DNA from 4 places in the Paenarthrobacter sp. NPDC089714 genome. Region 2 is predicted to be linked to each of the others. Evidence: riboswitches for the same ligand, from Rfam matches in the RefSeq annotation. Region 2 holds a riboswitch; each other region holds the start of a gene.
The links. A riboswitch is a leader RNA that binds a small molecule or an ion and turns the genes downstream of it on or off. The one in region 2 is predicted to bind cyclic di-AMP.
Positions count from the first base shown of each region.

Region 1: it holds a riboswitch for cyclic di-AMP, as region 2 does, so the genes downstream of both, ACIPY3_RS15755 (NlpC/P60 family protein) here and ACIPY3_RS11545 (C40 family peptidase) in region 2, are expected to answer to the same signal.
Region 3: it holds a riboswitch for cyclic di-AMP, as region 2 does, so the genes downstream of both, ACIPY3_RS16465 (hypothetical protein) here and ACIPY3_RS11545 (C40 family peptidase) in region 2, are expected to answer to the same signal.
Region 4: it holds a riboswitch for cyclic di-AMP, as region 2 does, so the genes downstream of both, ACIPY3_RS10125 (hypothetical protein) here and ACIPY3_RS11545 (C40 family peptidase) in region 2, are expected to answer to the same signal.

Region 1 is NZ_JBIVGX010000009.1:77,367-82,391, forward strand. Features, by position in the region: gene ACIPY3_RS15745 (universal stress protein) at 1-149, opposite strand, end outside; gene ACIPY3_RS15750 (FAD-binding protein) at 562-1,263, shown strand; gene ACIPY3_RS15755 (NlpC/P60 family protein) at 1,430-2,212, opposite strand; cyclic di-AMP (ydaO/yuaA leader) riboswitch at 2,216-2,407, opposite strand; gene ACIPY3_RS15760 (copper resistance protein CopC) at 2,558-3,190, opposite strand; gene ACIPY3_RS15765 (NCS2 family permease) at 3,304-4,746, shown strand; gene hutG (formimidoylglutamase) at 4,820-5,025, shown strand, end outside.
Region 2 is NZ_JBIVGX010000005.1:147,353-152,377, reverse strand. Features, by position in the region: gene ACIPY3_RS11560 (NTP transferase domain-containing protein) at 1-280, opposite strand, end outside; gene ACIPY3_RS11555 (HNH endonuclease) at 323-823, opposite strand; gene ACIPY3_RS11550 (NlpC/P60 family protein) at 1,066-1,830, opposite strand; gene ACIPY3_RS11545 (C40 family peptidase) at 1,928-2,674, opposite strand; cyclic di-AMP (ydaO/yuaA leader) riboswitch at 2,679-2,837, opposite strand; gene ACIPY3_RS11540 (M23 family metallopeptidase) at 2,984-3,814, opposite strand; cyclic di-AMP (ydaO/yuaA leader) riboswitch at 3,819-4,059, opposite strand; gene ACIPY3_RS11535 (metal-dependent transcriptional regulator) at 4,289-4,984, opposite strand.
Region 3 is NZ_JBIVGX010000010.1:31,617-36,641, forward strand. Features, by position in the region: gene ACIPY3_RS16460 (glycosyltransferase) at 1-1,078, opposite strand, end outside; gene ACIPY3_RS16465 (hypothetical protein) at 1,251-2,099, opposite strand; cyclic di-AMP (ydaO/yuaA leader) riboswitch at 2,103-2,286, opposite strand; gene ACIPY3_RS16470 (ATP-binding protein) at 2,395-3,885, opposite strand; gene ACIPY3_RS16475 (response regulator transcription factor) at 3,889-4,629, opposite strand; gene ACIPY3_RS16480 (hypothetical protein) at 4,832-5,025, shown strand, end outside.
Region 4 is NZ_JBIVGX010000004.1:284,667-289,691, reverse strand. Features, by position in the region: gene ACIPY3_RS10140 (DUF6480 family protein) at 264-506, shown strand; gene ACIPY3_RS10135 (ATP-dependent DNA ligase) at 583-1,644, opposite strand; gene ACIPY3_RS10130 (hypothetical protein) at 1,691-1,924, shown strand; cyclic di-AMP (ydaO/yuaA leader) riboswitch at 2,054-2,203, shown strand; gene ACIPY3_RS10125 (hypothetical protein) at 2,207-3,700, shown strand; gene ACIPY3_RS10120 (hypothetical protein) at 3,697-3,825, shown strand; gene ACIPY3_RS10115 (MFS transporter) at 3,894-5,025, opposite strand, start outside.

The DNA of each region.
Region 1 (5,025 bases), on a different contig from region 2:
AGTTGGCGGCGTTCAGCCTCGCGGGCCGCCCACACCAAAGCGCATTGACCGTGTTCCGAGCCGTCTACTCCGACGACGATTCCACCGGGTGCAACGGCTTCTCCGTCGCCGCTCCGGGGTTCTTCAACGTGACTGCCGTGCTGGTCCATGGGGCCCGCCTCTCCACCTGCTGCTTTTGTTCCGGTCATTCTGCCAGAGGTTTCACCCGCAAGGTGACACGCCCGGCCTGGTGCGAATATCCGGGGAAGGAGAAGTTCAGGGCATCCCCTTCCACTGCCCACTATTCTCGGTTGCCAAGGCCGAATCAAGGCGACTTTTCGCCCGCCGCATAACGGTCCGGGCTCGGTTTCAGGTGTGGTTGCCGGACTCTGGATGAACAAGTAAAAACACGCTGCCATTGAGGCTATCCACGGCCCCAAAAGTTCTGTAGTGTTCGAGTCACCGAATGGCCGGCAAGCGTGTTCCAGGACACACCCGGCCATTTGTTTGCGGACGCTGGGGGAGCTTGGACGCGAAACAACGCGATGCCTTCGGGCACACACGTCAAGGAGGAACCAAGCAGTGTCACTCACGCCTGATTCCGGCACAGAGCGCACCACCACCGTGGTGATTGGAGCCGGGCTTTCCGGCCTGGCCGTGGCCAGCGAGCTCAGCCGCTACGGCGTTGGCTCAATTGTGGTGGACGGGTTTGGATCCCTGTCCACATCCGGTCCCTCCGTCCACACGGGAATGCTGCAGCGCTGCGATGCTGCCGACCCCGCGGCCATGCTGGAACGCAACCAAATCCTCCGGCACTTGCGGAACTACGCAGCCAGCCATCAGCTCGACGTGCGGAGCACCACCAAGGCGGTGCGCCTGGACTTCCTGGGAGCCAGCCAGGGCCTGCAACTCGGCGAGCGGAGCGTGGCGGACCTTTCGACTCCCGGCATCGGCGTCCCCGGCCTGGCAACGGCGGGCCTCGCCCCGTTCGAGCCGGCACCTCGACAATGGGCCGTACACACGGCCAGCGGCATCCTCCTGGCGGACCACATCGTTGTGACGCGTTGCGCCCAAAGCCAGTTGCGCCGGATGTTGGCCGAACTGGGCATCGCGATCGGGCAGAACCTCGTGGCAGCCATGCGGGCGGTGGGGATGCACCTTGTTGGCGTCGGAGAGCTCATCACCCCTACGCCCAAGGAAGTGCTCCGCCAGGCAAAGGCAGTGGGACAGGCCATCTCGTCGAAGGTGGCGCTCCCGGCAGGACCGGGCATCGCGATCGCCTGAAAACCCGGCAAGGCCAGTACCTCGGCAGTCTGACCAGTCCTGCCCCCGCCGCAGCGAGCAGCGACGTGCCGGGACCTTGAGTCCCCAGCTAGCCCTTAACAACCAAAGGCCGGCACCCGGAGAGCAATCTCTCCCAGGTGCCGGCCTTGGTGTTTAAGCGTGAAGCTTAGGCGCCAGCGCGTACGTACGTGATGGGGCCGGTTGCGGTCAGCCAGCTGATCGGGTGGATGCCGGTCTGGTTGCCGTTGATGCCGCCACTGATGGCCTGGCCGTTGCCGATGTAGATAGCAACGTGGCCGGACTGGACAATCATGTCGCCGGGCTGGGGATCGCTGACTACCTTGCCGTAGTTCAGGAACTGCATCGGAGCGAGGTCACCCACGGGGATGCCTGCCGAGCCGAGTGCGCGCTCCACCATGGCGGTGCAGTCCTGCATGATGCCGATCTGGGCGTAAGCCGAAGCAACCATGGCTGCGTTGACACTCCCGGCAGGTGCTGCTGCTGCAGGAGCCGCGGCGGCGGGAGCAGCCGCGGTAGCTGCAACGGTAGCCTTGGCCGTGGTGGCAGCCGCAGTGGTTGCCTTCTTGGCCGGAGCCGCAGCCACGGGGGCCGGCTTCTCGATCACGGGAGCTGCCACGGAGGAAACCGCGGGGCGCTCGAAGTTGATGGTGGCAGTTGCAGCTGCGGTGACCACCTTGTTGGGGGTCTCCGCAACGGTTTCGGCAACCGTCGCCGGGCTGGAGTCACGCTGGACCGGGGCCTGTGCGGGGGTCTCGGCAGCGTGGGCGGCAATGGAGCCGGTCAGGACAAGGCCGGAAGCCGCAGCAATAACGGCTGCCTGGCGGCCAGCGCCCGAAGCGTTGCTGGCAACGGCCTTGGAGATGGAGATGAACGGATTGGGACGTGCGATGTCCGCCTTACGACGGCCGCGAAGAATGCGTGAAGACATGAAAAAGCCTCTCCCGATGCCTGCGAGGTTAGCTGTCGGATTCGGATGGGAGTCACCCGGTCACTATCCCCCGCTGTTCAGCGGAAGCTTCGTGACTTCACCCCAAGGCGCGCTCAATGGCGGCCTAAAATGGGTTCCCCGTCTCTGCCGTAGGTTTGTCTGCGAACGGATTCCGGACTGCGGCAGAGCTAGGCAATCAGGCCGGAAGTGCCCCAAATAGGGATCGGGCACAGGTACTACCGTAACGGATGATCACGCCAAAGTCACATTTGAGTAACGAGGAGTTGGCTTTGCGCGTGTCGCGGTAACCCTTTCGAGATTTTCGCAGGTATGTAGAAAACCGCGTCATTCCGCGGAATTATCGCCCTCGGCCTCGTTGGAAGCGGCCAACTTCCTGCGGGCTGTAACAGCCAGGAAAACCACCAGGCCGACTGCCACCACGGCGAGGCCCACAATGCTCCACGGGAAGGGCTGGGAGGCGGCCGGAGCCGACTCGCCGGAGCCGGTCCCCGGAGCTGCCGTTCCTGCGCTCGGAACCACCGCTCCCGAGGCCGAAGCGGACGGCGAGGCGCCCGCGGAGCCGTCTGCCGCCGTCGTGCTTCCCGTGGTGGCCGTGAACTTGAAGGTGCCCTCAATGGGGTGCGAATCGGAGCTGACCACGCGCCACACCACCGTGTACTCGCCGGCCGGCGCTCCCGGGCGCAACTTTTGGACTGCCTGGTTGTCGATGATTTCGACGGCGCCGTCAGCCCAGTTTTCGCCGCCCGCGGTGACCGTCACCCCGGAACCGATGGCCAGCGGACGGTTGTTGAAGGTGATGGAGACCGACGCCGGGACTGCCGCCACGGTGGCTCCGTTGGCCGGAGTGGTGGACTCGGCGACGTCGTGCGCGGACGCGGGGGCGGCACCGAAAAGTACCGCCGAGGCGAAGGCAAGGGCGGCAACGACGGCGGCCAGAAGCGGGCGGATGGTACGCATGGGGCGGTTTCTCCTAATGTTGGCTTCCTTACAGACTAGGCGAATCGTCCGGGCGCCCCGTAGCCGCGGGCATAGGATTTGAGAGCACACTCACCCGATCCCCGGAGACCTTCATGCTTAAACAAGGTTCTGCCATAGACCGCTACTTCAAGATTTCCGAACGTGGTTCCACGTACTCACGGGAAATCCGGGGCGGGTTCGCGACCTTCTTTGCCATGAGCTACATCGTGGTCCTGAACCCCCTGATCCTCTCCGGAGCCGACTCCAGCGGAGCCTCCCTGGGCTTCACGGCAGTTGCAGCCACCACCGCGTTCGTTGCGGGCATCCTGACCATCCTCATGGGAGCCTGGGCCAAGCACCCGTTCGCCGTGGCCACGGGCCTGGGAGTGAACGCCTTCGTTGCCGTCACCGTCGCTTCACACCCGGGGCTGACGTGGCCGGACATGATGGGCCTCGTGGTCTTGTCCGGCCTCACCATGTTGATCCTGGTCCTCACGGGCTTCCGCACCGCTGTGTTCAAAGCTGTCCCGGAAGCCCTTAAGACCGCGATCGTGGTGGGCATCGGCCTGTTCATTGCCCTGATCGGCCTGGTCAACGCCGGTTTCGTCCGGCGCATCCCCGACGCCGCCGGAACCACGGTTCCCCTGGGACTCGGCGTGGACGGCAAGCTCATGGGCTGGCCAACACTGGTGTTCGCCGTCGGCCTGATCCTGACCATCGCCTTGGTGGTCCGCAAGGTCCGCGGCGCGATCCTGATCGGCATCGTCGTATCCACCGCGCTGGCGGCGATTTTGGAATTCACCCTGCACATCGGCCCGAGCTTCGACGGCAAGAACGTCAACCCGCGCGGCTGGTCCCTCGTGGCACCGACGCTCTCGGAATGGGGCGCTCCGGACCTGTCCCTGATCGGCAAGGCGAACCCTTTCGGCGCTTTTGAACATCTAGGCTTCATCGCCGCTGCCCTGCTGGCCTTCGTGATCCTGCTCAGCATCTTCTTCGACGCCATGGGCACCATGGTGGGCCTGGCCAACGAGGCGGGAACCGTGGACAAGCATGGCAACATCCCCAACGTGGACCGCGTGCTCCAGGTGGACGCCCTCGGCGCGATTGTTGGTGGCGGCGCGTCCGTCTCGTCCAACCAGATCTTCGTCGAGTCCGGAGCCGGCATCGGCGAAGGTGCGCGGACCGGCCTGGCGTCCATCGTGACCGGTGCGCTGTTCCTGGTGGCCATGTTCTTCACGCCGCTCATCAACCTGGTTCCGTTCGAAGCCGTCGCCCCCGCGCTGGTGGTGGTGGGCTTCATGATGGTGTCCCAGGTGGGCAAGATCGACTGGCAGGACTGGGGCGTGGGCATCCCGGCGTTCTTGACCATCGCCCTCATGCCGTTCACGTACTCGATCGCCAACGGCCTCGGGGCGGGCTTCATCTCCTACGTCCTGATCCGTACCTTCCAGGGCCGCGCCCGCGAAGTGCACCCGCTCATGTGGGCTGTTGCAGCGGCGTTCCTGCTGTTCTTCGGCATTGGCACCGTTGAGGAACTGCTGGGCGTGAAATAGGCATTCCGGTATTTCAGACACTCCGGACGCGGAACTGCTGGCTTTGGCAGTCCGGGTCCGGTGTGCTTTAAGCATGGAAACCAGCGCCTTCACCGTAGACACCACCCCCAGGCCGTGGACCGGACGCTTCGACGGCGACGGCGACGAACACCGCCGGTGGTGGCAGGCCGTGGCTCCCCATGCTCCGGAGGCCGCCGCAGCCGCCTCGCGCCCCGCCGTCGTGCTTGGTTTCTGCAGCGACGCCGGCGTGAAGCGCAACAAAGGGCGCGTGGGTGCCGC
Region 2 (5,025 bases):
GCACCAAGGTCCACGGTGCCGGATCAGTGGCCCCAAGAACGGCAAGTCCCGCGGCAATGGCCGCCGCCGGTCCTGCGTAGGCGGGCTCCTCGCGCGCGGACAGTACCCCGTCCGGAAGGCCGTCCTGGCGCGGCCCCACCACCACAATCCGCGAAGCACCCCGGACGGAGTCCAGGGCATGCGAGAGGAGGCTCGCGCCGTCGTACCTTAATCCCGGCTTGGGCACGCCACCGAGGCGGGTGGCCCTGCCACCCGCCAGGATCACGGCGTTGAACTCCATCCGCCCAGATTACCCGTACGGCCGGAGCCCAACAGAAATCGATCAGGCGGCGGATTCCGGCAAGAGGAACGGGTCCCAGTCCGGCGCAGGTTTCTCGAGTTCTTTGATCTGCCACATGGTTCCCGTGGGCACGCCGGGTGTGAAGCGAAGCTTCCAGCCCATCTCGGCGAGCGTCTGGTTGCTCTTGGCGTTATTGCATTTCAAGCACGCCGCAACCAGGTTTTCCCAGGAATCCGCGCCGCCCCTGGATTTGGGGTGGACATGGTCTATGGTGTGCGCTGTCTTGCCGCAATAGGCGCAGCGGTGGCCGTCGCGGCGGAGCACCCCGCGGCGGCTCACAGCGGTGATCCTGTTGTACCGGGGACGGATGTAGCGGTTGAGGAGAATCACGGACGGACGTCCCAGAATCTCCTGTGGCCCGACGACAGGTTCGCCGCCTTCGGCCACTACGCTAGCTTTTCCAGTCAGCACAAGGACCAGCGCCCGGCGGAAGGTGACTACCGCCAGCGGTTCATATCCAGCATTCAGAACGAGTGTGCGCATGCACGTACCTCTTCACGGCCGCACCCGTCAGGGGCACGAGGGCCGGCTGCCCTCTGCATGTACGGGCTGTGGATCGACACCATAAGGGTAAGCACTTATATGCCGTATCAACGAATTTTCTGGCCTGTTCCCGTGCAGTGTCGGCGAATGTTCATGTGCGGGACACCTTGCATGGCCCTCCGCGAGAGGCTTAAAGCGGAACACCCCGCAGGTATTCCTGCGGGGTGTTCAAAGAATCTGTATCAGCCGTTCACACGGATGAAGACCGGGCCGGAGCCGACGTTCACACTGAAGAGTGCAGTGGTGGACCCGTTCCATCCACCGTGTACTGCCATTCCGTTGCCGACGTAGACGGCGATGTGTGCCATTCCACCGTAACCACCGTTGGCGTAGTACGCGAGGTCGCCCGGCTGGGCTTCGGCGGCGCTGACGGTGCGGCCCAAGGAGAGGTAGCCCGCCGGCCAATCGTGGAAGTTGATACCCACGGCCGCCAGCGAATTAGTGACCAACATGGTGCAGTCCTGGGTCACTCCCAGCTGGGCGTAGGCTGCAGCGGCGATGGCTGCCCCGAGGCCACTGGAAGCTGCAGGAACCTTGGCGGCCGCCGTTGCTGAGTTGTCGACTGCCAACGTGGCGGTCGCGCCGGTAGCCGTGGAGCCGGATGCGGCTTTCGCTGCGGGCTTCTCGACGACGGGAGCCGGAGCTTCCACCGTGGTCACAACCGGGCTCTCGTAGGAGATGGCCACGGTGGAGTCGGCAGCGATGGTGGACTGCGTGACTGCCTGGACATCAAGGGCTGTGGTGGCCGTGGATTCACGCTGGACGTTGGTATCGGCGGCGTTCGCAGCAACGCCACTGGTCAAGACCAGTCCTGAAGCGGCAGCGATAACGACTGCCTGGCGGCCGACGCCACCGGCGTTGTTGCTGACAGCCTTCGCGATCACGGCAAGGGAGCTGGTCTTGGGGGCCTCAGCTCGGTGCCGTGCAACCTTGTGTGCACTGGTCATTTTTAATCTCTTTTCGTTTCCGCACGCGGTTGGGGCACGCGCGGTTTGCGGGCAAGCCAGCACTTGGGGGGCATGCTGGCGTACCCCGAACGGGGTTTTAGCGGAGGGTGAAGAATGAAGACGTGCCGGTGGAAGCCACCGAGTGGAGCAAGGTTCCCTGGCTCGGGTTGAGAGCGCTGATCATCATGCCGTTGCCGACGTAGATGCCTACGTGTGCGCCGCCGTTCTGCATGACCAGGTCACCCGGCTGCGGCGTGCTGGTGGCCTTCATGGCAGTCCAGGCGTTGACGCGGGGAATGCTGATGCCGGCCTGGGCGTAGACCCACTGGGTGAAGCCGGAGCAGTCCCAGCCGTTGGGAGTGGTGCCGCCCCAAACGTAGGGGTGGCCGATGCCCGTGTAGGCGATCGCGGCGAGGCCGGAGGCTGCGGCGCTGGAGGCCGTTTCCTGGGCGTCGGAAGACTGTGCGGCGAGCGAGCCGGCGGCCTGGCTGCCAGTGGTCTGGTTACCAGCTGTCTGGGAGCGCTGGGTGGTCTGCGAAGCACGCTGGACCTTCGGGGCTTCCTTGGTGGCCACGACGGGGCTCTCGAAGGAAACAGTGGCCGTGGGCTCTGCAGTGACAACCTCGGTGGTGAGGAGCTGCTGCGTGCTCGTCTCGGCCTTGGAAACATCGGTGTCCGCTGCCTGGGCCGGAAGGCCGACGCTGAGGACGAGGCCGGAGGCTGCGGCAAGAACTGCGGCCTGGCGGCCAACGGTTCCGGCATTCGCTGAAACAGCCTTCGAAAGAGTGTTCAACGGGTGAACCGTCTCGGCGCGGTGGCGCGCAGGGGTAGTGCGTGATGACACGTAGGTAGCCTCTCCCAATGCCTGCGAGGTGAGCTGTCGGATTCGGATGGGAGTCATCCGGCCACGCGCTTCGAGAAGCTTTGTGACTTAACCCCAAGGCCTTCTCTCGAAGACCAAAAGTGGTTCCCCCGCCCCTGCCAGACGAATTTTGCGAACGGATCCTGAGTGGTGGCAGAGCTAGGCAATCCACTCAAGTGCATCGGCCCCCTAAAAAGCCGATGCGCTTTAGACGGTACAACAGTTGAAAGCGAATGTCACATTCAGGTCACGGGGTGTGTCGCGAATGCGAGAGACGACCATCGACTTTGCTTAGAGCCAGCCCATGGGGTCAACAACTTCGCCGTTGACCTGGACCTCGAAGTGCAGGTGGCAGCCCGTGGAGGCGCCCGTGGTGCCGCTCAGGGCTACAACGTCACCGCGGCTGACAGCCTGGCCAACCTTGACGTTGAAGGACGACAGGTGGTTGTACGTGGTTTCAAGGCCATTGCCGTGATCCACCACAACGCGGTTGCCTCCGCCATACTCGTGCCACCCGGCAAACGTGACCTTCCCGGCGGCGGCAGCGTGGACCTGGGTGCCGCACTGGGCAACGAAGTCCTGGCCGCGGTGGAAGTCGCCGGTGCCGCCGGTCAGCGGGCTGACGCGGTATCCGAACGGAGAAGCGGTTGTCAGCGTGTCCAGCGGACTTCCAAGGGTGCCCTTGGAGGAACTGGCCTGGATGCTGCCAACGGACTGGGCGCTGAGCAGCTGCTTGAGCTTGCCGTCGGGATCGGCCTTGGTGGCCACTGCCGCACGGCTGAAGTCGATTTTTGCCGAAGCTTCCGCGGAAACCTCAGGCTGGCTGCCGCCGGATACGGCAAGGGCAGCTTCTGTTTGGCCCGACTCGGAGGTGGCCATGACGGGGCTTGTGGCCGGCAGACCGACAGTGAGGGCGAGGCCTGTGGCGGCCAGGGCCACCCCGGCTTTCTGCCCTACGCCACTGGCTGCGGCGAAATCGGCAACCTGGCGCAACGGGCTCTTACGGCGGCGCACCTGACGCTGGGTGTCGCGCGGCCGGATCTCCGTTACGACGCGGGCTGGCCGCAGCTCAGCAGCGGGGCCGGACGCGCGTCGGCGGCCCCTGACGTTCTGCGATGTCAAACTCTGTTCCTCTCTAGAAAGCCTGCGAAGTTAGCTGTCGGATTCGGATCAGAGAGTGCAAAGACCCGGCCCGCACGCAGCGCATACGGCACACAGGTATCCCGGAGGAAATTGCGTAAGTAGGCACTGCTGCTGCGGACTTCACCCCAAGGCTGCTTCTTCAGGCAGCCGATGGTGGTTCCCCCGCCTCTGCCAGTAGTGGATAACACCCCTGATCTGCTGGCAGAGCTCGGCTCCAGATCAGGTAACGCTTTGGTATCGGCGCTAGTAGATAACTATAGGGGATTAAAGCCTTCGGTAATAAATTCGTTATCTTTCGCAGCGCCGCTTTCCGGGGTGGGCCTTTAGCACCTTTCGGCGGAAACTGCAGGTCACGCCGTTCTACCCGACTCTGGTAGTGAGATCAGACACTCCGGCCGGGACACAAGTGAGGCACCCATCCTTTTCGGGAGAGGTGCCTCGGAAGTCCTACGTTCAGCCAACCGCCACGAAGACGTGGGCTGCAACTTCGGGGGGCAGTTCCAGCGCGCCCTCGATGCCGGGGACGCGGACGGAGATGTACTCCCCTACCCGCGCCAACGAAACTGCCGCGCCCGGGCGGATCCCGCCTTCATCGAGTTGGGTCAGGAGTTCAGGCTCGACCTGGATGGGTTCGGCCAACCTGCTCACCACAACCCGTGAGTCCGTGGCGTAGCCGTCCATTGCCTGGATGAGGTTGACGTCGCCCTTGAGGGAGATCTGGCTGGCCCGTCCACCGAGTGCTTCCAAGCCCGGGATCGGGTTTCCGTACGGCGACTCGGTGGGGTGCTCAAGCAACTCGTACAGCCGGCGTTCAACCCGCTCACTCATCACGTGCTCCCAGCGGCAAGCCTCGTCATGCACATAGGCCCAGTCCAGGCCGATGACATCGGCCAGGAGGCGCTCGGCCAGGCGGTGCTTGCGCATCACTTCGGTGGCCCGCTTCCGGCCAACCTCGGTCAACTCCAGGTGGCGGTCATTGGACACGACCACCAGGCCGTCGCGCTCCATGCGGCCGATGGTCTGGGAAACAGTGGGACCGGAATGGCGCAGGCGCTCGGCAATGCGGGCCCGAAGAGCAACGATGTTCTCTTCCTCAAGCTCCAAAATGGTCCGAAGATACATCTCAGTGGTATCGATCAGATCCGTCATCCAGCTCAGCTCTCCTCGAACGCAGTTCTCGCGTAGTGTCC
Region 3 (5,025 bases), on a different contig from region 2:
ACCGGCGGTTGGCGGCCGTGTTGGCCACGGCTGTGATGATGAGGGCCAGGAAGTTGGCGAGCTGCGGATCCATGAAGCCTCGGCAGAACAGGAAGATCAGCAGGTAGGCCACTGTTGAGGCCGCGCCGATGAAGCCGAAGCGGACCAGCTGCCCGAAGAGGCTGGTGCGTGGGGTCGATTCGGAGGTCCGCGACGACGCCGGGAGCGGACCGCGGGCCAAGGCTGCGCGCAGTTCGGGGACAGGGATGCGGCCCGTGACCAGGTCGCGCGTCAAGCGCGCCATGCCGCGGAGGTCGGCCAAAGCGGTCCGTACGACGTCGACACTCGAGTTGGGATCGTCGGTCCAGTCCACGGGGACTTCGTGGACGCGGAGGCCGCAGCGCTCGGCGAGGACCAGAAGTTCCGTGTCGAAGAACCAGGCGTTGTCCAGCGTGTGGGGGAGGATCCGGTGGGCGACGTCGGCACGGATGGCCTTGAAGCCGCATTGCGCGTCGGAGAACCGTGCACCCATGAGGGTGTGGAGGAGGACGTTGTAGCTGCGGGAAACGAATTCGCGCTTGGGTCCGCGCACTACCCGCGAGTTGCGGGATAGCCGTGTCCCGATGGCCAGGTCCGAATGCCCGGAGATCAGGGGAGCCAGCAGCGGTGCAAGGGCAGCGAGGTCGGTGGAGAGATCGACGTCCATGTAGGCCAGCACGGGGGAAGGCGACGCGAGCCAGACCTGGCGGAGGGCGTTGCCTCGGCCCTTTTCCTCGAACCGCATCACCGCGATCTCGGGAAGTTCGCGGGCCAGCCGCTCCGCAATTTTAAGGGTGTTGTCCGTGCTCGCGTTGTCCGCCACCGTGATGCGGAACGTGTGCGGAAAGGTGTCCACGAGGTGGCCGTGCAGCCGGCGCAGGCATTCCTCAAGGTCCGTTTCCTCGTTGTGGACGGGGATGGTGACGTCCAGGACGGGGACTGCGGTCCGGGTGTCCACGGGAGAGCGCCGCGGCTGCCGAACGGGCAAGGCAGGAGCGGCGAAGTGCCCCGCATGGGCGGGGTTCGGCAGCGCACTGGTGGCGGGATCTATGAGCGTCATGCATCCAGAGTGGGGCTGCCGATTGTGAGGGCTTTAGGCGGAAGCTGTGACGGGACTGTGTAACTGTGGCGGGGTCTGGACATGCGAAAGCCGCCCCCGTTCCCGCCGTTCGCACCAGTTGGGGTTGGTGCGGATGGCGGGGCCGGGAGCGGCTGTTCGGAACCCTTTTGGCTTAGTACCAGTTGTTGGCCAAGTGGAAGGCGAGGGCTGCCGACGGCGAACCGTAGCGCTCCTTGATGTAGTTCAGGCCCCACTTGATCTGGGTCTGGTAGTTGGTCTGCCAGTCGGCGCCAGCAGTAGCCATCTTGGAAGCCGGGAGCGACTGGACAATGCCGTACGCGCCGCTGGAAGCGTTCGTTGCGGTGGTCTTCCAGTTGGATTCCTTTTCCCACAGCGTGTTCAGGGCGGTCATTTCCCCTGGACCCCAGCCGTAGTTGGCCAGGATGCTGGCGGCGTAGGCCTTGGCGGCTGCGGGATCGTCGATTGCCTTGGGGGCAGCGGCGGCGGCTGCAGCTGCTGCTGCCGCCTTGTCAGCGGCGGCCTTTGCTGCGGCGTCGGCGGCGGCCTTCTCGGCGGCGGCCTGTGCAGCGGCAGCCTGATCGGCTGCGGCCTTCTCTGCGGCAGCCTTGTCTGCAGCTGCCTTGTCGGCGGCGGCCTTCTCGGCTGCAGCCTTTGCGGCCGCTGCCTGGTCCGCTGCGGCCTTGGCCGAAGCTGCACGATCCGCAGCAGCCTTTTCCGCAGCTGCGTCTGAGGCAGCGTTGGCCTTCGGGTCAGACTGTACGGCGGCCTGGGTCTGCGCTGCCTGGCTCAGTTCCGGCAGGTTGAACGCGGCGTTGGCGGCCTGTCCCAGCGAAGCGACGCCGAGTGCGGCGGCAACGACACCTGCTACGACCGACATGCGGTGGCCGGCCTTGCCCTGGCGTGCGGCGTTCTTCAGAACGGCCTGCGACTTGGTCAGGGGAGCATCGTTTTCGTCGCGGTGACGCGCGGAATGGCGCGTCTGATCCTTGAATTCAGACATGTGTGATTACCTCTCAGCGCCTGCGGAGTTAGCTGTCGGGTTCGGATGAGGTCATCCGGCCGCGCGCGTAGCTGCGGCTTCACCCCAAGGGCCGGCGCAATGCCTGGCCCGGAGACTCTGGGTCCCCCGTCTCTGCCTCGATGAGAACGGAACTCCGGGAAGTGGCAGAGCTCGGCGCATCCCGGGTGTGGGCCTCTTGGGGCGACCCACCCTTTCGACGGTACAGGAGGATTTTGCTTAAGTCACATTTAGGTAACAGAGATCACGACGCCGGTGCGTCGCCTTGCCGGTTTCGTTACACCTGTTCGCTTGTCACTGAGGGGAGGCGCAAGGCGAACTCCGTGCGCCCCGGTTTTGAGGTGACTTCGACGCTGCCACCGTGTGCTCCGACGATCGATTCGACAATCGACAGGCCCAGGCCCGACGTGCCCTCCGATCCCGAACGTGCCGCGTCAGCCCGGGCAAAGCGGGAGAAGATGCGGCCTTGGAAATCCGCGGGAATACCGGGCCCGTTGTCTGTCACGGTGACCACTGCACTCCCGTCCGCGCTCAGCATGACGCCGGTGACCACAGTGGTGCCCGGATCGGTGTGCTTGCGGGCGTTGGACAGCAGGTTGGCCAGCACCTGATGAAGTTGCGTGCCGTCTCCGCGGACCGTAATGGGCTCATCCGGAAGCTTGAGCTGCCACACGTGGTCCGGGGCCATGACTTTCTCGTCAGTCACGGTTTCAATGACCAACTGTGTCAGGTCCACGTCCGTGACCTTCAAAGGCTGCCCTTCATCCAATCGGGCCAGGAGCAGCAAATCCTCCACCAGGGTGCTCATCCGCTCCGATTGGCTCTGGACGCGCGCCAGCGACTTGCGGCCATCCTCGGTGAAATTCTCAGTCATCCGCAGCATCTCGGTGTAACCCCGGATGGCTGTAAGGGGCGTGCGGAGCTCGTGCGAGGCGTCGGCAACGAATTGCCGGACTTTGGTTTCACTTTCCTGCCTGGCTTCGAGGGCGCTGGCCACGTTGTTCAGCATTTGGTTGAGGGCGTAGCCCACGCTGCCTACCTCTGTTCCGGGGTGGGAAGCCGACGGGGGTACGCGCACCGCGAGGGCCACCTCGCCGGCGTCGAGGGGCAGGCGGGAAACCTTGGTGGCCACTTCGGACAGTTGCTCCAGTGGCCGCATGGTCCGCCGGATAATGACGGTTCCGGCCAGCCCAATCAGTACCAAGCCACCGAGCGATACGAACACCATGGTCCAGACGAGGGACGCTTCGGTGGTCTGCTTGTCGGCGAGCGGCAAGCCCGTCACGATCACGTCACCGTAGGTCACCTTGACCGCCACCAGCCGGTAGTCGCCGTTGGAGAGCGATCGGTCCACGGGGCGGTTGTCCAAAGGGAGGTCCAGGAGGATCTGTTTGTCTTCGGCGGAGAGCGTTGCCCGGTTTCCTGAAGCGTCAATGAGCCCGGCGCTGCTGACGGTCGATCCGCTGATCCGCGCATTCAGGGTGCCGGCGCCCTGCCCGCGGGCTTCGAGCGGGTCCGGCCGGCCGTTCGGGTAGCTGGAGGGTGGCCTGCCGAAGTCGGTTGCGCGGCTGGACGCCTGCTCCAATTGCCGGTCCAGTTGCCGGTTGAACACCATGTCCATGGACGCATAGCTCACCACTCCCACCGCCCCGCAGATGGCAACGAGCAGCGCCATGGCTACGAGCACCAGGCGGGTCCGCAAATGCCAGGTGGATGGGTCCAGCCAGCTCCGCTGCGTCTTCCGGGCGACCCCTGAGAGTGTGGTCAAGGTTCAGTCCGCGGGCTTGATGACGTAGCCTGCGCCACGCACGGTGTGGATCATGGGCGGGTGGTTGGCCTCGATTTTCTTGCGCAGGTAGGAGATGTAGAGCTCCACGATGTTCGCCTGCCCGCCGAAGTCGTAGTCCCACACGCGGTCGAGGATCTGGGCCTTGCTGACCACGCGTTTGGGGTTCTCCATGAGGTAGCGCAGGAGCTCGAACTGGGTTGCCGTGAGGGCGATGTCCTCGCCGGCCCGGGTTACTTCGCGGGTGTCCACGTTCAGGGTCAGGTCGCCCACTACGAGTTCTGCGGTGTCCATGGCGGCAACACCTGAGCGCTGTACCAAACGGTGAAGGCGCAGCAGGACTTCCTCCATACTGAACGGCTTCGTCACGTAGTCGTCGCCGCCCGCGGCCAGGCCAACGATGCGGTCCTGTACTGCATCCTTCGCGGTGAGGAAGAGAGCGGGGACTTCCGGGGCGAACGCGCGGATCCGGTTCAGGACCTCAACTCCGTCGAATCCGGGAAGCATCACGTCCAGCACCAGGACGTCAGGGCGGAAGTCTTTAGCGAGCTTCACGGCCTCGGGGCCGTCTGCGGCCACGGCGACGGACCAGCCGGCCATGCGGAGGCCCATGCTCATGAGCTCGGCGAGGCTCGGCTCGTCGTCCACCACCAGGGCGCGGATGGGGGAGCCGTCCGGGTGGGAGAGCTGGGGAAGGTTGTTGGTCATGGAGTGCGGGGATGCCATGTGACAACTCTCCAATCTGCTGGTTTGCCGGCGCTTTGCCGGTCCTGTGAGGACCCTGTGAAGTCAACACTAGCGAGATGGGAGTCCTGAAACACGCGAATCCACAGGTCACAGGAGGGACTGCTCCTCAACACAGCTTCCGCACAGCCAGGCAGCAGACTCTGGGGCCTAAGAGGACCAACAACCCCATCTGGAGAACACCATGAACGAGCAGCAGCGCCCCGAAGACCCCACGTCCCCGGCCCCGCAGGGCACCACCCCGGGAAGCCAAGGCACACCCCAGGAAAATACCGGGCCGAAGCAGGAAGCCGCACAGCCCCGCCCCGGTGAAGCCAATCCCGGATCCTCGTGGGCATGGGGCGAGGCAGATTCCCAGAAGGGCCGCAGGGACCAACC
Region 4 (5,025 bases), on a different contig from region 2:
CAGATGAAGTCCCCGGACCCGCCTCTCTGGACATGAGCCATGATGCGGCCGGGGTTTTTTGTACGCCCATTCCAGGTAAGCGGCCGAAACAGAACTCTGCAAAAACCATCTTTTCCACAGGCCTCTCACTCAACGGGAAAGACTTTGAGCGCGGGGAACGGCCTGCTGACCGTGGCGCCGGGCTGCCCTTGTTGGGCGCCGGTCCCGAGGCTAGGCTGACAGGGCAAAGCAAATAATAAGGTTACTGAAGAAGAGGTTTGGCTATGACGAGCTACGACCCCGAAGACGACCCCCAAACGTTCGGCGTTTCCGGCGCCGCTGAACCGGACAGCATCCACGAGGATCCTGATATGCGTAAGGACGAAGACCAAGACCCCGCAGCCTCCTCGAATCCGGATCCGGAAGACGGCAACATCACCGGACTGGAGCCGGGCGGCGGAGTACCTCCGGGAGAAACCCCTCCCGGAGAAGGCAGCATGAGCGGCGACCAAGGCCACCAGGAGTAACCGCTCCCACATCAGTCGCCAGGCAGCTGTTCCTTTATTGGGCAACGTCGAGACAGCGGCTTGGCGGCGATTGGCGTTATTTCAGCCGCAGGATCTCGCCCAGATCGTAGTCTGCGGGTTCTTCCAGCTGCGAGTAGGTGCAGCTGTCAGGGGTCCGGTCCGGCCGCCACCGACGGAATTGGGTGGTGTGCCTGAAACGGTCGCCCTCCATGTAGTCGTACGCCACCTCGATCACGAGTTCGGGGCGCAGCGGCACAAAGGAGAAGTCCTTACCGGCACTCCACCGGCTTTGGCCACCGGGCATCCTGGATCCCCCGGCGGACTCCTGGTTGGCCCATTCGCCCCACGGATGCTCGGCGAACTCCACCTGGTACGGCTCTAACTCCGCCACCAGGGCTTCCCGCTTGGCCATGGGGAACGACGCCACGACGCCCACATGGTGCAGGCGGCCCGAGTCGTCATAGAGCCCCAGCAACATGGACCCCACAACCTTCGCCGTTTTGTGCCAGCGGAATCCGGCCACCACGCAGTCTGCCGTCCGTTCATGCTTCGTCTTGAACATCACCCGCTTGTTCGGCTGGTAGGTGCCGTCGAGCGGTTTGGACAGCACGCCGTCGAGCCCTGCTCCCTCAAGTTGCACGAACCATTCCTTGGCACGATCAAGGTCGGTGACCGCGGGCGTGACGTACACGGGCGGTTCGGCGTCGGCGAGCGCCTCTTCCAGTGCGGCCCTGCGCTCGGCGAAGGGCTGTCCCGTCAGGTCGTCATCCCCCAGGGCGAGCAGGTCGAACGCTACCAACGAGGACGGCGTCTTCTCTGCGAGCATCCGGACGCGGCTGTCGGCGGGGTGGATGCGCTGCTGCAGGCCATCGAAGTCCAGACGGTTGCCGGAAATGAGGATAATCTCACCATCGATCACGCATTTCTCCGGAAGGTTCTTCTGGAGCGCGTCCACGAGTTCGGGGAAGTAGCGGGTCATGGGCTTCTCGTTGCGGCTGCCGAGGACGATCTCGTCCCCATCCTTGAAAACGATGGTCCGGAAGCCATCCCACTTGGGTTCGTAGTGCCCCACATCGGGGATGGTGGGCACGGACTTGGCGAGCATGGGCGAAACGGGCGGCATCACAGGCAGGTCCATAGATCATGTCTACCGGCCAGTACATGCTCAAAGCTAGTGTTGATCCATGGATTTGTTGGCCGTGTTGGCTGCCGTTCTCTGCGGACCCGCTCTCGTTGCGCTCCTTTGGATCTGGACGCGGCGCAGGGGCACTAAGCGCCCGGTGAAACGCGCGGCCCTGGCAGGCGTCCTCGGCATCGTGGACGAGATCTACCGTCCCGAAACCCACCAGGCGCACCAGATACAAAAGGTCCAGCATGAATTGCCGTCTCCGGCTCCAGCGCCCAAGGGTAGGCGATAAGGCCACCTCGAAACCTTGGACGTTCCGTCCGTTACATTAATGTGACTTTACTTCCCTGCTCCTGTACGGTCGAAGGGCGACCCTGATCTCCGCTGGGCCGCTTCCGGGCTGACGCCGAGCTCTGCCGCATCCCGGAATCCGCCAGATCCGCGGCAGAGACGGGGGACCCAGAGTTCCCGGGCCTGAATTCCGCAGGCCCTTGGGGTGAAGCCGCCACGTGCGGCCGGACGGCCTCGTCCGAACCCGACAGCTAACCTCGCAGGCGTTGAGAGGCAATCACCCATGTCCCCAACCATGGATCAGCCGCGCCGTGCCCAGGAGGCCATCGAGCGCACCAAGCCATCCGGACGCCGTCGGGCCCAACCCAGCGGACAGTCCCCCACCAGCGTTGAAAGCACGACGGCGGCACCCGCCACTGCTGTCAATCCCACCCCGCCTGCGCCCACCGCGCCCATGACGCGCGCGGAGCGACGCGCGGCCGAGCGCGAGGCGGCCGCCCAGGCTGTCATTGCGCCGGAAGCTCCCGCCTCCGACGATGCTGCGGCTCCTGCCTCAGCCCAGGAACCAAGCACGATCGCGGACGATGCTCCGCGGACCGCGTCGACCACACCCGGGCCGCCGACGTCTGCGATCCCCGTGGTAAAGCCGGCCGAGCCTGCCTCCGACGAGGAAGCTGCTCCTGCGACGGCCGCCATTCCGGTGGTACAGGCTGCCGAGCCTGCTTCTGAAGCCGAAGCTGCTCCCGCAACGACGGCTATTCCGGCGGTGCAGGCCGCTCCCGCGACGGCCGCTATCCCCGTCGTGCAGCCCGGCGAGCCCGAACCCGCGACGGCGGCCATTCCGACGGTAGCGGCGCCGGTGATCGGCACTTCCCAAGCCCAGCCTGCACCCAGTACTCAGCCGAAGACTGCGGCGCAGATTGCCGCTGCCGCAACGGCCTCCGCGGGCTTGGCGAGCCGGCAGGCTGCTGCAGCCAGTGCAGCTGACGACTCACAGCCGCGCCGGGCAACCACCTTCCCGGACAGGGCCACATCAGCCGGCGCGGCCTCGTCGGCTGGCACCGGCAAGTCGGTCACGGCAAGCAAGTCGGCCTTCGGTTCGTTCGGGGCATCGTCCTTCACCCGGGAACCGCATGCCGTCCTGACCAAGGCCGCTTCGGTGAAGACAATGGGCCAGCGCATGGCAGTAGTCGCCGGAGCCCTAGGCCTGGTCCTCACGGTTGGCACGGTCAGCCAGGCCCTGGATCTGCCGATCTTCGGGCAGGACAACCAGTCCCAGGAAGCCAGCGGTTCCAAGGGCACAGATGACAGCGGCCGGGCAGCCACCAAGGCCTCCCCTGGACCCACGCCCTCCTACACCACGGCATCCTCAACGTCCGCGGCCGCCACAGCGGAAGCCGGGCAGCCCTCAGCCGACCCGGCACAACCCGCAGCCGAGGCACCTGCCGCCGCGCCGGCGTCGTCCGCGGCTGCTCCCCAGGTTTCGCTGGCAGCCCCACAGTGGGTACCGTCGGCTGCACCTTCGGCTGTTGTCCCGGTGCCCGGCGTAACCTCGCCGGTCCCGAGCCAGCCCGCTCCGCCGTCGGACACCGTCACGGCACCAACGCCGACCCCCACCACTACTCCGACGGTCACCCCGACGCCGACGCCCACCCCCACCGAGACGTCGAAGCCGAGGCCGAGCAACAGCCCAAAAGCAAGCAGCGCCCCGGCAACCAGTGAGCCCACCCTGAATGTGGACGGCTTGCTGGACCTTGCAAAGGAGGCGCTGAAATGAGCACGCGCATGCCTCGGACCACCACGCACATCGGCTGGCACGGCCGCTATTGCAGCAGCAGCCGGACGGCTGCCTTCCGTCGCCGGATGGGCCGCTGGAGCTGCCAGCGCTTGCGGCGCGCGTAGCATCGGCATCAACAAATGAGGCAGCCACCCGCGCGGGTGGCTGCCTCATTTGTTGTGTCCAGGGAGAGTCAGGCGGTGTGGAGTTTGTCTGCCGATCGGGCATTGCCGTTCTCCGCCGGGGCGTCCGTGTCCTTCTTCCGCTCCCGCAGGAAGTAGACCAGCCCCGCGGCCAGGAGCGACGCGGCGGCCAGGGCGTAGAGTCCGGGGATCACACTGCCGGTCTGCTCCTTGATAACGCCGAAGCCAAACGGTGCCACGAAACCGCCAAGGTTGCCGAGTGAGTTGATGATCGCGATGGCCGGAGCCAGCACGGCCGGGTGGAGGCCTGACTGCGGAATGGTCCAGAACAGCGGCGATGCACTCTTGAAGCCCATGGCCGCGATGGCCAGGAACACCAGCGCAAGAACGGGCGTCGCCACCGCGGCGGCAAAGGTCCCGACGGCGGCAATCAGCAGGGCGACCACCAGCAGGGGCCGCTTGGACCTGGCTTTGTCCTGCAGCTTCGCGGCAAAGTACATGGCGAAGACGGCGCACACCCACGGAATCGCGGACAGGAATCCCACGCTGAGGTCAGTGGTGCCCGGGATCTGCTTGACGATGGTGGGCAGCCAGAACGTGTTGGCGTAGATGGACAACTGGACGGCAAAGTAAATGCCGCACAGGAGGAGGATCTGCGGGTTCAGCAGCATCTTCCAGCGATTGACTTTCCCCTTGCTGGTCTTGGTGTGCTGGGCATCTTCGTCGGCGATGGCCTGGGCGAGTGCCGTCTTCTCCGCGGCGGTGAGCCATTTGGCGTCTTGGATGCGGGCGTCGAGCAGGAAGTAGACAATGCAGCCAACAATGACGGAAACCATGCCTTCGAAGCCGAAGAGCCACTGCCAGCCGCGAATTCCCAGGACGTCGTTGAGGCTCAGGAGCATGCCCGCGATAGGACCGGACAATGCCGCGGCAACTGAGGACCCGGCGATGAAGACAGCCGTAGCCTTGCCTCGCTGGCCGGCGGGGACCCAGCGGGCGAAGTAGAAGATCACGGCGGGGAAGAATCCCGCCTCGGCCGCGCCAAGAAGGAAGCGCAGCACGTAGAACATCATTTCGTTCTGAACAAAGGCCATGAGGAAGGAGACGATGCCCCAGCTGATCATGATGCGCGTCAGCCAGATCTTGGCGCCGTATTTCTCCATCAGCACGTTGCTGGGGAGC